Regions from separate parts of the Kitasatospora sp. NPDC048662 genome, predicted to be linked through region 3. Evidence: riboswitches for the same ligand, from Rfam matches in the RefSeq annotation. Region 3 holds a riboswitch; each other region holds the start of a gene.
The links. A riboswitch is a leader RNA that binds a small molecule or an ion and turns the genes downstream of it on or off. The one in region 3 is predicted to bind cyclic di-AMP.
Positions count from the first base shown of each region.

Region 1: linked by a shared signal. The riboswitch ahead of ACZ6R9_RS26680 (transglycosylase family protein) and the one ahead of ACZ6R9_RS05860 (M23 family metallopeptidase) in region 3 are both predicted to bind cyclic di-AMP.
Region 2: linked by a shared signal. The riboswitch ahead of ACZ6R9_RS20485 (M23 family metallopeptidase) and the one ahead of ACZ6R9_RS05860 (M23 family metallopeptidase) in region 3 are both predicted to bind cyclic di-AMP.

Region 1 covers NZ_JBVJHA010000012.1:11,860-16,716, forward strand. Annotated here, with positions in the region: gene ACZ6R9_RS26675 (hypothetical protein) at 115-2,121, opposite strand; cyclic di-AMP (ydaO/yuaA leader) riboswitch at 2,620-2,793, shown strand; gene ACZ6R9_RS26680 (transglycosylase family protein) at 2,778-4,034, shown strand; gene ACZ6R9_RS26685 (hypothetical protein) at 4,184-4,381, shown strand; gene ACZ6R9_RS26690 (LacI family DNA-binding transcriptional regulator) at 4,532-4,857, opposite strand, start outside.
Region 2 covers NZ_JBVJHA010000007.1:43,841-48,697, reverse strand. Annotated here, with positions in the region: gene tig (trigger factor) at 1-767, opposite strand, end outside; tRNA gene ACZ6R9_RS20495 (tRNA-Pro) at 971-1,044, opposite strand; tRNA gene ACZ6R9_RS20490 (tRNA-Gly) at 1,194-1,267, shown strand; gene ACZ6R9_RS20485 (M23 family metallopeptidase) at 1,403-2,380, opposite strand; cyclic di-AMP (ydaO/yuaA leader) riboswitch at 2,386-2,539, opposite strand; gene ACZ6R9_RS20480 (hypothetical protein) at 2,912-3,106, opposite strand; gene ACZ6R9_RS20475 (PP2C family protein-serine/threonine phosphatase) at 3,494-4,705, opposite strand.
Region 3 covers NZ_JBVJHA010000001.1:1,204,235-1,209,091, reverse strand. Annotated here, with positions in the region: gene ACZ6R9_RS05865 (DUF3995 domain-containing protein) at 75-581, shown strand; gene ACZ6R9_RS05860 (M23 family metallopeptidase) at 595-1,362, opposite strand; cyclic di-AMP (ydaO/yuaA leader) riboswitch at 1,373-1,536, opposite strand; gene ACZ6R9_RS05855 (YiaA/YiaB family inner membrane protein) at 1,753-2,043, shown strand; gene ACZ6R9_RS05850 (alpha/beta fold hydrolase) at 2,161-2,982, shown strand; gene ACZ6R9_RS05845 (TetR-like C-terminal domain-containing protein) at 2,982-3,560, shown strand; gene ACZ6R9_RS05840 (hypothetical protein) at 3,592-3,774, shown strand; gene ACZ6R9_RS05835 (hypothetical protein) at 3,943-4,164, shown strand; gene ACZ6R9_RS05830 (sensor histidine kinase) at 4,351-4,857, shown strand, end outside.

The DNA.
Region 1 (4,857 bases), on a different contig from region 3:
CCGTCGTGCTTTCGTTCCGGCCCAGGCTCTGGACACGTCCGGGCGGGCGCCGAGCCGGTGACGCGTGCGGGCGCCCGGACGGTAACGCGCCCGGCCGGTGACGCGTGCGGGCGCTCAGCCGGTGACGCGCCCGGTGCGCGGCGCGCCGTCGGTGAACTTCAGCGTGGGCAGCTCCACCTGACGGGGCGGTGTGGGCGCGGTCGCGGGGCTGGTGGCGGCGTTCCACGGTCCGGCGGCGAGGCCGGGGCGGGGTTTGCCGAGCGCGAGGGTCTCCGACTGCCCGGCCCTGCGGAACAGGATCTGCTTGGGCGCGGGCGCGTCCGGGTCGAGCCACAGCTCGGGGCCGTCGCCGAACTCGCAGTCCAGCACCGCGATGTCGTCGGGCTTGCCGTCCCCCGTGGCCCGGAACGCCACCCCGGCCTTGCGGTGGCCGGTCAGCCGGCTGCGGCTCAAGGTGACCAGTTCGCCGTCGAGTTGGTGCTTGAGGGTGGCCACCGCGTAGTCGGACTGCCCGGCGGCGTCGATCAGCAGCCCGTCGAACACGGTGCCCTTGTCGCGGCCGAGCGCATGGACGGCGATCCCGCCGGCGGCGTTGCCGTACAGCACCGACGCGGTGTACGCGAAGTCGTTCAGGTAGGCGCCGTGCTCGATGCCCCAGCCGCCGTTGTGGTAGGCGGCGAACCGGGTGACGGTGTGCGGGTGTTCGGAGTTCTGCCAGACGAAGATGCCGTTCTCCAGGTTGTTGTGCGCCAGGCAGTTCTCGAACGTCCACACTCCCTCGCTGGTCTCCGGCCACTCGTACCCGGAGGCACCGGTGGCGCCCTGCACGCCGACGGCCACGCAGTCCCTCGCCGAGGAGCCGGTGCCCGCGCCGAGACTGAACCCGGTCAGCCGGTAGCCGCGCGGGTTGGGCTCGAACACCGTCCGGGAGGCGACGCACCCCACGTAGGCGATGTCGTCGGACGGCCCCTGCGGGGTGCGGGTGTCGATCGGGCCGTCCCACCAGTACGCGTCCTCCAAGGTGTTGTGGGAGATGCAGCCGCGGAAGGTGATCCCGTGACTGTTGTGCGGCACGAACGCGTGACTGCCGGCATCGCGGACCACCACGCCCTCGACCACCGTGCCGCGCGAGGTGTCCAGCAGCATGTGGAAGTGCAGCCCGTACCGTCCGAGCACCGGTTCGCTCACGGGCTGCCCGTTCCACTTCTCCTTCCCCACCGCCCGCGGCCCGACCCGGCGCAGCTCCGCATGCCGGACGTCGGCCGGCCGGCTGGACGTCAGATGGACGTGCGCCCGCCCCTGCTCGGTGCCCTCGACCCGGACGTTGCGGGTCAGGTTGAGCACCTCCGCGCCGAACACCGCCCCGCCGCCGAGGCTCACCCGCGGGTGGGCGTGCTGGAGCGGGGCGGTGAGGGTGACGTTCGGGCCGTCCACCCGCTGGACCGTCACCAGGTCGTAGGAATCGGAGAAGCCCTCGGCGTCGGGCGGCGTGGTCGGCGTGACGGCGAGTTCGTCACCCACCTGCCAGCCCTCGGGTGCGGCCGCCAGCTTCAGCACGGCGTCCCCTGCCTTCAGCTCGGTGGCGGCCCGTACCCACGCCGTGCGGGGCGCGCCGTCCAGCCGCAGGTAGCCGCGGCCGGTGACCCACAGGCCGGTGTCGGTGTCGACGACGCTCATGCCGCCGCCCTGGAAACGGCGCTCGTCGATGTCGGGAAAGCGCAACGTATGGGTGTGCGCCGCCTCGGGCGCGAGCGCGAGCGTGCCGCGGACCTCGACGTTGCCGGTACTCTCCAGCGTCAGCGACCGGTCGGTGGCGAACACCAGCGACCCGCCGGTGTCGATCAGCAGCGAGCCGACCTTGGCGTCCCCGTCCAGCACCACCTTGTCGGTGATCCGCACGGCACTCCCCGCCCCGGGCACCTTCCCGCCCCACCCCTTGGCGTCCGACCACCTGCGCCCGCCCTGGTCCACCGCCCCCGCCACCGGCTCCGCCCCGGCCAGCGACTGCCGCAGCACCACTCCCCCACCGACGGCCGTCACCGTCCCGACCGCCAGCCAGGTCAGCATTCGCCGCCGGCCCAGCAACGGCCGCCGGTGCCGCCCGTTCTCCCACTGCTCCACGATGGCCGCCTCCCGAAACGCGCAGGGACTCCGAATCGTCGGGGGCAGCATAGGTGGCGGGTTCGGTGGAAATCGGCGACTTCCGAGGCGACTAAGCATTCTGACGTACCGTCATCCACCAGTTCGGCAGAAATGGGTGACGGGGGCAATTCCATGACCCGTCAGCAATGGGCCCTGGACGCCGGAGCAGAGTGGACAGAAGCTCACAAATCACCCATCGACTGACTCCCAAACAACCACAGAGGTGAACTTTCGTCCGACAAGTGCCATAACCACCCAAAACGGGCACAAGATCGACAACTTCCTGACGGCAGCCCAGTTCCGGCCACGCACAGCGGAGTTCGTCCGGAATTCCTTGATCGCATTTTCCGGGCCCGGTGACGGCCGTCACAGGAATTTGCGAATCATCCTTAAATCCGCTTAATCTCCTGCCCACGTTCGTGGACACACGGACCCAGCTCGCCCGGAACGCCGAATCCTGCCGCCGGGTGGGCCGGCTCATGCGAAACGCACCGCGGCAGGGGCGGGGGAACCAGGTAAGTCGCCCTGGGGCGGTCCTGACGGACCGGTCCGGGGCTTGGGGTGAAGCCGGGCGCGCCGAGAGGTGCGCGCGGCCGGGCAACTCCAGCCCGAATCCGACAGCTCACCTCGCAGGCGTGGGAGAGGAACGCATCTTCATGCTGCCCATCAGCGCCAAGCGCGCCCGCCGTCTGATCGCCACCACTGGTGTGGTGGGCATCGGCCTCACGGTTCCCGGCCTGGCCGCGGGTACCGCCTCCGCCGCGTCGGTGGCCACCTGGGACAAGGTCGCGCAGTGCGAGTCCAGCGGCAACTGGTCGATCAACACCGGTAACGGCTTCTACGGCGGCCTGCAGTTCACCGCCTCCACCTGGGCCGCCTTCGGCGGTACCGCCTACGCCCCGCGCGCCGACCTGGCCACCAAGGACCAGCAGATCGCCGTCGCCGAGAAGGTGCTCGCCTCCCAGGGCCCCGGCGCCTGGCCGGTGTGCTCCGTCCAGGCCGGTCTGACCAAGGGCGGCGCCGCCCCGCAGGTCAACACCTCCACGGGCTCCACCACCGCCCAGACCCAGGCCCCGAAGCCGGCCGCCCAGCCGCAGGCTCCGAAGCAGACCCAGCAGGCGGCCCCGCAGCAGCGTCAGGGCCAGGCCCAGAGCCGCCCGCAGGCCCCGGCCCAGCCGCAGGCCGACCAGGGCGCCCAGGCCGCCGGCAGCTACACCGTGGTGGCGGGCGACTGGCTGTCCGCCATCGCCCAGCACCAGAACGTCGAGGGTGGCTGGGAGAAGCTCTACGAGCTGAACCGCTCCGTCCTCACCGAGGGCCCGGACATGATCTACCCGGGTCAGAAGCTGGCGCTCGGCAACGTCTCGGTCGCCGAGACCCCGGCCAAGCAGTCCGCCCCGGCCCGCAAGTCCTCCGGTTCGACCCCGGCGCCGAGCACCCCCGCCCCGGCGCAGCCGAGCACCCCCGCCAAGCCCGCCACCACCACGACCGCCACCACCGCCACGACCGCCACCACCGCCCTCAAGGCGACCGGCTCCAAGGCCGCGGCGGTCGACTTCGCGCTGTCGAAGGTCGGCCAGCCGTACATCTACGGCGGCACCGGCAACGGCGGCTGGGACTGCTCGGGCCTGACCCAGGCCGCGTTCCGCCAGGCCGGCATCAGCCTGCCGCGCGTGGCCGCGGACCAGGCCGACTACTCGACCCGGGTCTCGCTGAACAGCCTGCAGCCGGGCGACCTGCTGTTCTGGTCGAACAACGGCGCCAACTCGGGCGTCTACCACGTGGCGATCTACATCGGCGACGGCAAGTACGTCGAGGCCGCCAACCCGAAGTCCGGCGTGAAGACCGAGACCATCGCCAACTGGGCGCCGGACTTCGCCGGTCGGGTCTGAAACGCCTGACACCGCGCACACGCGCATGAGGTGACCGCACCGCGGACACCGCTGCCCTCGGGGACCCTGGTCGGCTCCGGGGGCAGCGGCCTATTCTCGGCCGAAGGCCAAAGGCCGGAAGCGGTCCCGAGACCCTGGAGCGGTGTGCGATGGCGAAGGTGACGACCACGCTGGACGCGGACCTCGCGCTGGAGGCGATGATGCGCCTCGGGGTGAGCAGCCCGCAGGACGCGGTGGAGCTGCTGGTGCGCGACTACCTGTCCACCGGCCGCCGCACCCAGGCGCGCACCGGCGGCAGCCGGGACGGCGAACGCTTCGCCGGCCCGGCCCCGTCCGTCGAAGACTGACCCGGCAACGCCCGGCGCAGAGCCAACACCCGTTACGCCGAGAGGCCCTCGGCACCGCCTACCGCCGCGACAGGGCAGCTCTCCGGCCGAACACCGCTGCGGCCCCCGTCCGACGAACGAACGAGGGCCGCAACTACCGCACCAACAAGCTCAGTTGCGCGGACCGGAGCCGGTGGAGCCACGCATCACCAGCTCCGGCTGGAACATGAACTCCGAGCGCTGCGCCGGGTTTCCGCCGACCTCCTCCAGCAGGGCGTCGACGGCGGCGGTGGCCATCGCCTCGACCGGCTGCCGCACGGTGGTCAGCGGCGGTTCGGTGAACGCTATCAGCGGCGAGTCGTCGAACCCGACCACCGAGACGTCCTGCGGCACCGACAGTCCCCGCCGGCGCACCGCGCGGATCGCGCCGAGCGCCATCATGTCCGAGCCGCAGACGATCGCCGTGCAGCCCTTGTCGAGCAGCGCCTGGGCGGCGG
Region 2 (4,857 bases), on a different contig from region 3:
AGCTGCGCGAACTCGTCGTCCAGCTCCGGGAGTTCCTTCTCCTGGACGGTGGTCACGGTGACGGTGACCTCGGAGTCCTTGCCGACCTGGGTGCCACCCTTGAGGGTGGTGGTGAAGGTCTTGGCCTCGCCGGCGGACAGGCCGATGACGGCCTCGTCGATGCCGTCCAGCAGGCGGCCGGAGCCGATCTCGTAGCTCACGCCGGTGGCGGTGCCGTCCTCCGGCACCTCACCGTCGACCTTGGCCTCCAGGTCGATGACCACGACGTCGCCCTCGGCGGCGGCGCGCTCGACATCCTTCACGGAGCTGAAGCGCTCGCGCAGCTGCTGCAGCGACTTCTCGATGTCCTCGTCGGTGACCTCGACCGGGTCCACCACGACGGCGATCTCGGCGAAGTCCGGCAGGGTGACCTCGGGACGGACGTCGACCTCGGCGGTGAACTTCAGGTCACCGCCGTCGACCAGGTTCTCGACACCGGCGATGTCGGTGATGTCCGGCTGGCCCAGCACGTCGATCTGGCCCTCGTCGACGGCCTGCGTGTAGAAGCGCGGAAGCGCGTCGTTGACGGCCTCCTCCAGCACCGCGCCACGGCCGAAGCGCTGGTCGATGACCCGGTTCGGGATCTTGCCCTTGCGGAAGCCCGGGACGGTGACCTGCTGGTTGATCTTCTTGTACGCCGCGTCGAGGCTGGGCTTGAGCTCCTCGAAGGGCACCTCGACGGTGAGTCGAACCCGGGTCGGGTTCAGAGTCTCGACGGCGCTCTTCACGGTTAGGTCTCCTAGGGGGCTTGCGGTCAGGGCGATAGGCGGTTGGGGCTGCAATGCTGTCCGTACTACCGCCAGCGGTCCATCCTACCGGTACCACGAAAGCGACTGTGCCCGGCACCGGGTGCACGCCGGAGCAGGCCCACCGGGCCCGCGCCCCACAACGACAACAGGGCCCCGCCCACGGACGAGACCCTGCCGCACGGTCGGGGTGACCGGATTCGAACCGACGGCCTTCCGCTCCCAAAGCGGACGCGCTACCAACCTGCGCCACACCCCGTGGTGCCGAGCAGAAGAGTACACGTCGGGCCGCCTCCGGCCGGGGCGATATTCGCGAGCCGACAACGCGGAAGGAGTGTGCAATCCACCGGCTCGACCAGGTACCCTGATCCAGTCCTCGCCACCACGACGCGGTGCGGGTACGCCTTTGCGGGTGTAGCTCAATGGTAGAGCCCCAGTCTTCCAAACTGGTCACGCGAGTTCGATTCTCGTCACCCGCTCCACGCGGCCAACGGCCCCGACTGCCAACGCAGTCGGGGCCGTTGCCGTTCCACGGCGCGGCCGCCGCTTCCTGGACAGCCCGAAGGCCCCGGGCAGCCTGGGTGGCTGCGCGGGGCCTTCGGGGGGTGAGGCGGGGATCAGACGTTGACGCCGTGGGCCGCCAGGTAGGCGACGGGGTCGATGTCGGAGCCGTAGTTCGGGGTGGTGCGGATCTCGAAGTGCAGGTGCGGGCCGGTCACGTTGCCGGTGGCGCCGGAGAGACCGATCTGCTGACCCGCCGTCACGGCCTGGCCGGCCGAGACGGAGATCGAGGACAGGTGGGCGTACTGGGCGTACTTGCCGTCGGCCAGCTTGATGATGACCTGGTTGCCGTAGGCGCCGCCGTTGCCTGCGGAGACCACGGTGCCCGCGGCGACGGCCTTGAGGCTGGTGCCGGTGGCGACCGGGAAGTCGATGCCGGTGTGGTAGCCGGAGGCCCAGTTGGAGCCGGCGACCTTGTAACCGGTGGTGACCTTGCCCGGCGCGGGGGCGACGTAGGTGGCGGACGCGCTGGTGCTCGCGGCGGCCGGGACGGCGGTGACCGCGGTGGCGGCCGGGGCCGGGGGCACGGGCTGGGCCTTGACGGTGCCGGTGGTGGCCGACTTGACGGTGCCGGTGGCGGCCGGCTTGGTGGTGTCGGCCGGCTTGACGGCGGCCTTCGGCGCGGCGGCGGTGTCCGTGGAGGTGGACTTGGCGGCCGGGGCCTTCGCGGGGGCGGCGGCCTGACCGTTGATCGCCAGCTTCTGGCCGGGGAAGATCAGGTCGGGGTTGCCGCCGACCACGGAACGGTTGTCCTGGTACAGCTTCTCCCAGCCGCCGTCGACGTGCTGCGCGGCAGCGATCTTGGACAGGGTGTCGCCGGAGGCGACCCGGTAGCTGTGCGGGGCGGCGGCGTCGGCGACGGGGGTGGCCTCCGCCGTGACCGTGGCCGGGCGGCTGCCGGCCTGGTCGGTGGAGGTGTGCGCGGAGGCGGCGGTGACCGGGAGGCCGATCGCGGCGCCGGCCACACCGGTGGCGATGGCGATCCGGGCGATGGTGGCCAGGCGCGGCTTGCGGTGCTTGCCCTGAGCGGACATGAAGGCGTTCCTCTCCGACGCCTGCGAGGTGAGCTGTCGGGTTCGGGCGAGAGTTGCCCGGCCGCGGAACTGCGGCTTCACCCCGAGCCGTTCCCGGTTGTTCCCGGGCCCGGCGACTTACCTGTGGTTCCCCCGCTCCTGCCGTGGCGTGGTATCTGGTCGGCACCGGACGACGGCAGGACTAGGCGTTCCGTCCGGTGGCCCGCCCGGTCACTGGCCGGGCTGCGGAGGAAGCAAATCCCACGGCCCGTGAGGCTGGCAAACGCCGATCGGCCCCGCTCCCGGGATCGGGAAGGGGCTGACGATCCACCAGGTCACGCTGTGCCGACACCGCCACTGCGGTGCGCGTACGGGATCATGACGGTGCGCGTACGAACCCCGCACGGTGGGCGACTTCGGCCACCGTGCGCGTTCGGGCGCGGACCTGGCGTGACGTCGCGGGTGAGCCTGGTCACCCGCGGGCAGGCCGAATGGACGGCGCGGGGGTGCATCCCGCCCGTCGTGGCGTGCCGCCGGGGAGCCGACAGGCCGTCAGCCCGCGATCGACGCGATGGCCTTGGAGACCGAGGTGAGGAACTGCTGGATCGGGCCGGCCATGGTCGACTGGCTGAGCATGAAGCCGAACAGGGCGGCGACGATGGCGTGCCCGGTCTTCAGCTGCTTGTTGCGAATGAAGATCGCGACGATGATGCCGAACAGGACAAGCGCGGAGACGGAGAAGGCCACCGGGACTCACTTCCTCGATTCATGGCGGGGGTTCGGTGGAAGCCGGCGTTGGCTCCCAGGCGGAAACCGGCCCCTGCCCCCCGTGTCCCCACCACTCCATCCGGACTCAGTGTGGTCTCTCGTGCTGAGTGCGTAAAGGACTTGCCCGGTCGCTCGGTGCCCGAACCCGCCTGGCAGGACTGATTTTCGCCGACCGCGACGATAGCGGACTGGTTCTGACAACCCGTCGGCGGGCGGCGGTCGGTGCTGGCCGGCGCGGCAAACCGGCAGGCAGATCCGGCATCGGCGCCCGGCCCGGGCGGCGTACCGGAATTGGCCGAAGATCATCGCCCGGGTTTGACACTCCGTGGACACTCCGCGCTCACCGAGTCTGCACCTGACGGGAGTTCAGCGGCGCCAGATCAGCAGCACCGCGCGGTCGTCGTTGACGTGCTTGGCGACGGTGTCGATCAGCCGGACCGCGGCGCCGGACCGGACCGCCCCGGGGGCGGTGGCGACCAGCCGGTCGGCCTCGCCCATCAGCCGGTCCATGCCCTCGGTGAGGTCGCGGCCGGGGATCTCCACCATGCCGTCGGTGCACAGCATCAGGAGGTCGCCGGGGCCGAGGGTGCCGCGCACCCCTTCGAACTTGGCCTCGTCGTAGATGCCGAGCAGCGGGCCCTCGGCCTCCTTGACCTCCCAGTACCCGGCCCCGGCGAGGCGGTGCATGCCGGGCAGGTGGCCGGCGGAGAGCAGTTCGTACTCGCCGGTGTCCAGGTCGACCACCAGGTGGACGGCGGTGGCGAAGCCCTCCGCCCAGTCCTGGCGCAGCAGGTAGCCGTTGGCGGCGGGCAGGAAGTCGTGGGCGGGCAGCGAACCGAGCAGGCCGCCGAAGGCGCCGGACAGCAGCAGGGCGCGGCTGCCGGCGTCCATGCCCTTGCCGGAGACGTCGGCGAGGACGGCTTCGAGCATCCGCCCGCCGGGGCCGGTGCGGGCGGCGACCATGAAGTCGCCGGAGAAGGACTGGCCGCCGGCCGGGCGCAGCGCGGTGTCGGTGTGCCAGCCGTCGGGCAGGTGCGGGAAGCGGCCCTGGATCCGGATCCGTTCACGCAGGTCGAACAGCATGGTGGAGCCGCCGCGCCAGGGCACGCCGATCCGGCGGCGGAACTGGGCGACCAGCAGTCCGGCGACGCCGACCGCGCCGACCACCAACGCGGAGCCGGGGGTGACGCCGTGGGTGTAGGCCTCGGGCCGCGCGCTGGCGACGCGTTCGCCGGTGTGCACCAGGGATTCGGTGATCAGTCCGGCGGCGGCGACGGCGTACAGCAGCACCAGGGTGCCGGGGCGCAGCAGCAGCGCGCCGGCCAGCACGGGCAGCACCAGGGCGGTGGGCGGGGCCCAGTCGGGGAGCAGGATGTTCAGGAGCACCAGGACGGGCACGGCGAGGGCGAGGGCGGCGAACGCCCACCAGTCGGCGCCGTCGCCGCGGAAGTAGTCGACGCCGGTGCGGCGCAGCCTGCGTCGGGCCCGGTACAGCGCAGCGCGCAGCCGGGCCGTCACGGGCTCGCGGGACGGTCCGCCGTCCCGGCCCGTCGCTCTGGGGCGCGCACTGCCGGCCATGGGGACCGACCTTATCCACCGCCGGTGCGCGCGTCGACGGCCCGGTGGCACCGAGTGCAACGGGGGTGGCACGCTCCGGCGGGTTTCGGCCGTGCGCCGGATATCGGGTGACGGCATGGGCGCGACAAATCGGTCGCGCGGTTCCGGATCGG
Region 3 (4,857 bases):
GATCGCCCTGACGGGCCATCAGTCCTGGCCGTCCGGACGATCCGCGGGGCGGGCCGCCGGGCCAGGGTGGAGCCATGGACATCGTGACTCCCGCCGCCACCGCCGCGGCCGGTCCGCGCCCCTCGCTGCGCCGGGCCGCCGCCCATGCCGCCGCGCTCTGGTCTGCCGTCTTCGCCCTGGTGCACCTGTACTGGCTGCTGGGCGGCCGGGCCGGCCTGCCCGACGGCCTCTCGGTGCTGGACAACACGCCGCTGCTGGTGATCGACATCCTCGCGATACCGCTGTGCGCGGTGGCGGCGGCGCTGGCCCTGGCGCTGGTGCGGCCGTGGGGCGGGCGGCTGCCGGCCCGCCGGCTGCTGTGGGCGGCCCGGGGCACGGCGGTGCTGCTGATCGTGCACGCCGCACCGTCCGTACCGGACTGGCTGGCGCTGGCGGCGGGTCACCGCTCGGTGGCGGAGCTGGACGCGATGGCCCGCTTCGCGACGGTGCTGTACGAGCCGTTCTTCCTGGCCGGTGGGGTGCTGTTCGGCTGCGCGGTGTTCGGCCGCCGGATCCTCGAAGGAGGCGGCGGCCGTCGGTGAGCGCGGACCGGCCCTACGGCTGCAGGCCGCGCTGCTGGAGCCAGGGCAGCGGGTCGACCGGGGCGCCGCCACCGGGGCGGACCTCCAGGTGCAGGTGCGGGCCGGTGACGTTGCCGGTGGCGCCGACCGCGCCGAGCACCGTGCCGGAGGTGACCGGGCCGGAGGCGGTGGCGATCCGGGAGAGGTGGCAGTACCAGAGTTCGGTGCCGTCGGGCAGGGTCTGGATGACCCGGTAGCCGTAGGGGCCGGACCAGCCCGCCGAGGTGACGGTGCCTCCGGCGACGGCGGCGACGGGAGTGCCGGTGCGGGCGGCGAAGTCCAGGCCGGTGTGCAGGTGCGCCCAGTGCGCGCCGGACTGGGCGAACTGCGCGCTCAGCTGGTAGCCGGCCACCGGCAGGGTGTGCGCGGCCTGTTCGGCCTCGGCCTGCTGGGCGGCGCGCTTGGCCTCGGCCTCCTGCGCGGCGGCCAGCCGGGCGGATTCGTCGGCGGCGGTGCGCTGGCCGTCGGCCTGCTGCTGGATGCGGGCGGCGAGAGCGAGCCCGGGGTCGCCGGCGAGCAGCCCGTCGGAGGCTTCGTCGGCGGCGGTGACGGGCACCGGGGCGGCGGCCTGCGCGGGGGTGGCGGCGAGTGCGGTGGCGCCGAGCGCGGCGGTCATCGCGGTGACGCCCAGCAGGGGCGCGCCGGTGCGGGACTGCCGGGGCAGCCGGTGCCGGGCGGCTTCCGGCTCGACCGGGTGGTCGAGCAGCTGGGTGCCGGTGCTCTCGCTGTAGGTCGACGCCACGGGGGCGTGCTCCTTCCTTCCCTGCCGCCGACCGGGTTAGCTGACGGGTTCGGAGGTGGAAGGTCTCCTACGGTCGGGCCCAGGGCCGTCCCGATTCACCCCGGTGGAACGTGGTTCCCCGGCTCCTGGGACGCCCCGAGGGGTGTGCCCAAGTGGATTAGGCGTGGCGCACGGTGCCGCATGGTTACGGCGTTGCCGACCGCGCTGCGTTATCAAACGTTAATCCTATGGACCCCATGATTCCAAGCCGCTACCACGAGACGGCGAAGATTTCCTGACGCCCTATGGGTGATTTATGACGGTTCACCAGGGCCAAGCTGACGGATTGTGACCGAGTGGTTGAGTATCCGTACTCACGCCGCGCTCCCGGGCCGACGCGACCCTGGTGCCATGACCGCAACCGTGCCGCACCGGACCACCGCCGCCTACTTCGCCCAGGCCGCCCTCTCCTTCGGGCTGGCCACCGCCGCACTCGCTCTCGGGATCGCCTACCTGCCGGTGAGCGCCTGGATGCGCGCCTTCCTCGCCGTCGGGCTGCTGTACGAGATCACCTCCGCGTTCACGCTGGCCAAGGTGATCCGGGACCGCCAGGAGGAGGGCGCGATCACCAGCCGGGTGGACAAGGCCCGGCTGGACAAGCTGCTCGCCGAGCACGACCCGTTCAAGGTGGAGGGCATCTGACCGGTTCGGCCGCCCGGCCTTGACGGCTAAGGCTATTAGCCTTAGCTTTGTGGCTATCGGCAGTCGGCCGGGCCTCCAGCGCCCGGCGCGCCGCAACGCCCGCCCAGGAGGCCCGCGATGAACAGCACCCTCGGCACCACCCGGTACCTCGACGTCCCCGGCGGCCGGATCGCCTACGACGACACCCCCGGCACCGGCGTCCCGGTCGTCCTGCTGCCCGGCATGCTCGAAAAGCGCACCACCTACCGGCACCTCGCGCCGCTGCTGACCGCCGCCGGGCACCGGGTGATCACCATGGACCTGCGCGGCCTCGGCGAGTCCTCCACCGGCTTCACCGACTACTCCCCCGCCGCGATCGCCGACGACCTGGTCGCCCTGCTCGACCACCTCGACCTGCGCGGCGCCGTCCTGGCCGGCAGTTCCTACACCGGCGCCACCGTGGTCCGGGCGGCCGCGCTCGCCCCCGGGCGGACCGCCGGGGTGGTGCTGATCGACGCCTTCATCGAGAACCTCCCGCTGAACGCCTTCCAGAAGGCCCTGTTCGGCCTGGCCACCCCGCTGATCACCGCGTTCCCCGGCCTGTGGAGCCCGCTGCAGAAGTTCTACTACCCGACCGCGCGGCCCGCCGACTTCGACGCCTACCGGGCCGGCCTGGCCGAGATGCTGCGCCAGCCCGCCCGCAAGGCCGCGCTGCGCGGCTACCTGAAGGGCGACTCCGCGCCGGTCGGCTGGTGCGAGGCCGTCGACGTCCCCGCGCTGGTGCTGATGGGCAGCAAGGACCCCGACTTCCCGAACCCCGAACTGATCGCCGACCGGCAGACCGCCGCGCTGCGCGGCCGTAAGGTGATGATCCAGAACGGCGGTCACTACCCGATGGCGGGCTACCCCCAGGCGGTCGCCGACGCCCTGCTCCCCTTCCTGAACGAGGTCGCCCGCTGATGGCCCGCGCCGGACTCTCCACCACCGCGGTGGTGGACCACGCCCTCGACCTGATCGACGCCCGGGGCGCCGAGGCGCTCACCCTGGCCGCCGTCGCCGCCAGCGCCAAGGTCGCCACCCCCTCGCTGTACAAGCACGTCCCCGGAGGCCTGGCCGAGCTGCGCCGCCTGGTCGCCGTCCGCATCCTCGACGACCTGACCGACCACCTGGCCGCCGCCGTCCTCGGCCACTCCCGCGACGAGGCGGTCGCCGCCCTGCTCGCCGCGTACGCCGGGTTCGCCACCCGCTTCCCCCGGCGCTACGCCGCGCTGCCGCAGGCGCCCGTGGCCGACCCGGAGCTCATGGCGGCCGGCGAGCGGCTGGTGAACGTGCTGTTCGCCGTCCTGCGCGGGTACGGCCTGGAGGGGTCCGAGGCGGTGCACGCCGCACGCACCCTGCGCGCCGTGGCCCACGGGTACGCCTCGTTGACCACGGCGGGGGCGTTCCAGCTCGCCGAGGGGCCGGACGTGACGCTGGAACGGCTGACCGGCGTGCTGATCGACGGCCTCGGCAACTGGCCCGGCGGAAGCGGCGCGTGACCTGACGGGGGCCTGACGCGTTCTACCCGGTATGAAGAAGCGCAGCCTGCTCGCCTTTGCCTCGCTCGCCGTCGGCGTGGTCGCCTCGCTCACCGCGCCCAGCGCGCACGCCGGATCCGAGCACGCGGGTGGCAGCACCCCGCACACCGACACCCTCTCCGCCCCGGACCGGCCGCTCGCCGAGGAGGTCCAGGAGGACGGCTCGCCGGCCTGACGGCACCTCCCACCTGCGCGAACGCCCCCGCACGCGCCTCTCCGCACTGTTTCGCAACCGGTTCTCCACGGATCCGACACCAACGGTGCGTAACGCTGTGCTTCGGTCGGGAAGTCATACCGCGTGAAGACCTTCCACGGGTGACCGCCAAGCACGGAGGACAGCGCAATGCCGCAGGCGACTCAGCACATCGAGCCCGGCACGGGGCTGATCCCCGCCCCGCGCACCAGCCCCGACGGCGCGGCGGCCGACGCCCGGCCCGGCGCACCGCAGCCGGAGCGCCGGCGGGCGGCGTTCGCGCGCGGCTTCGCGGTGGTCCGGTCGATACGCTCGCTGCGGCCGGTGGCGGCGAAGGAGCCGCAGCCGTACGGCGAGGTCGACGGCCAGTGACGCCGGCCCGCCAAATGTGACGGAGCGTGAATTCCGGCCGGGCGGACGGGCGTTGCCACCGATCCATCGACCCGCCGCCCGGCGGACCCCCGGCCCTGCCGGTTCTGTCCGATATTGACGCGCTCTGAACAGCAATGCTTCGATCAGTTCATACGCCAGTAGGAAGTCAGCCCTAGAATTCGGCGCGTGACGACCACTCAATGGTGCTTGGCAGCAGCCGCATTGCTCGCTCTTCTCGCTCTCGCGGCCTCCGCCCGGTCCCGCGCCGTCACCCGAACCCTGCGCGGCCGGCTGGCCGCCACCGAGGACGAACTCGCCGCCACCCGCGACCGGCTGGCCGCCGAACTGGCCGACCGTCAGGCGGGTGCCGAGACGGCGCTGCGCGAGCAGGAGATGAACGCGGCCACCCGCCGCGCCTTCCTCAGCGTGGCCCGCCGCATCCTGGTGATGGCACACGACCAGCAGGCCGGCCTGGACGAGATGGAGCGCACCCACGACGACCCGGTGCTGCTCGAAGGCCTGCTGCGCGCCGACCACGCGGCCGCCCAACAGGCCCGGCTCGCCCAGACCCTGGCGGTGCTGTGCGGCTCCCGCGCGGGCCGGCACTGGCCGGAGCCGGTCTCGCTGGAGGACGTGGTGCGCGGCGCCCAGTCGCGCATCCTGCCGTTCCAGCGGGTGGTCGTGCACAGCCGG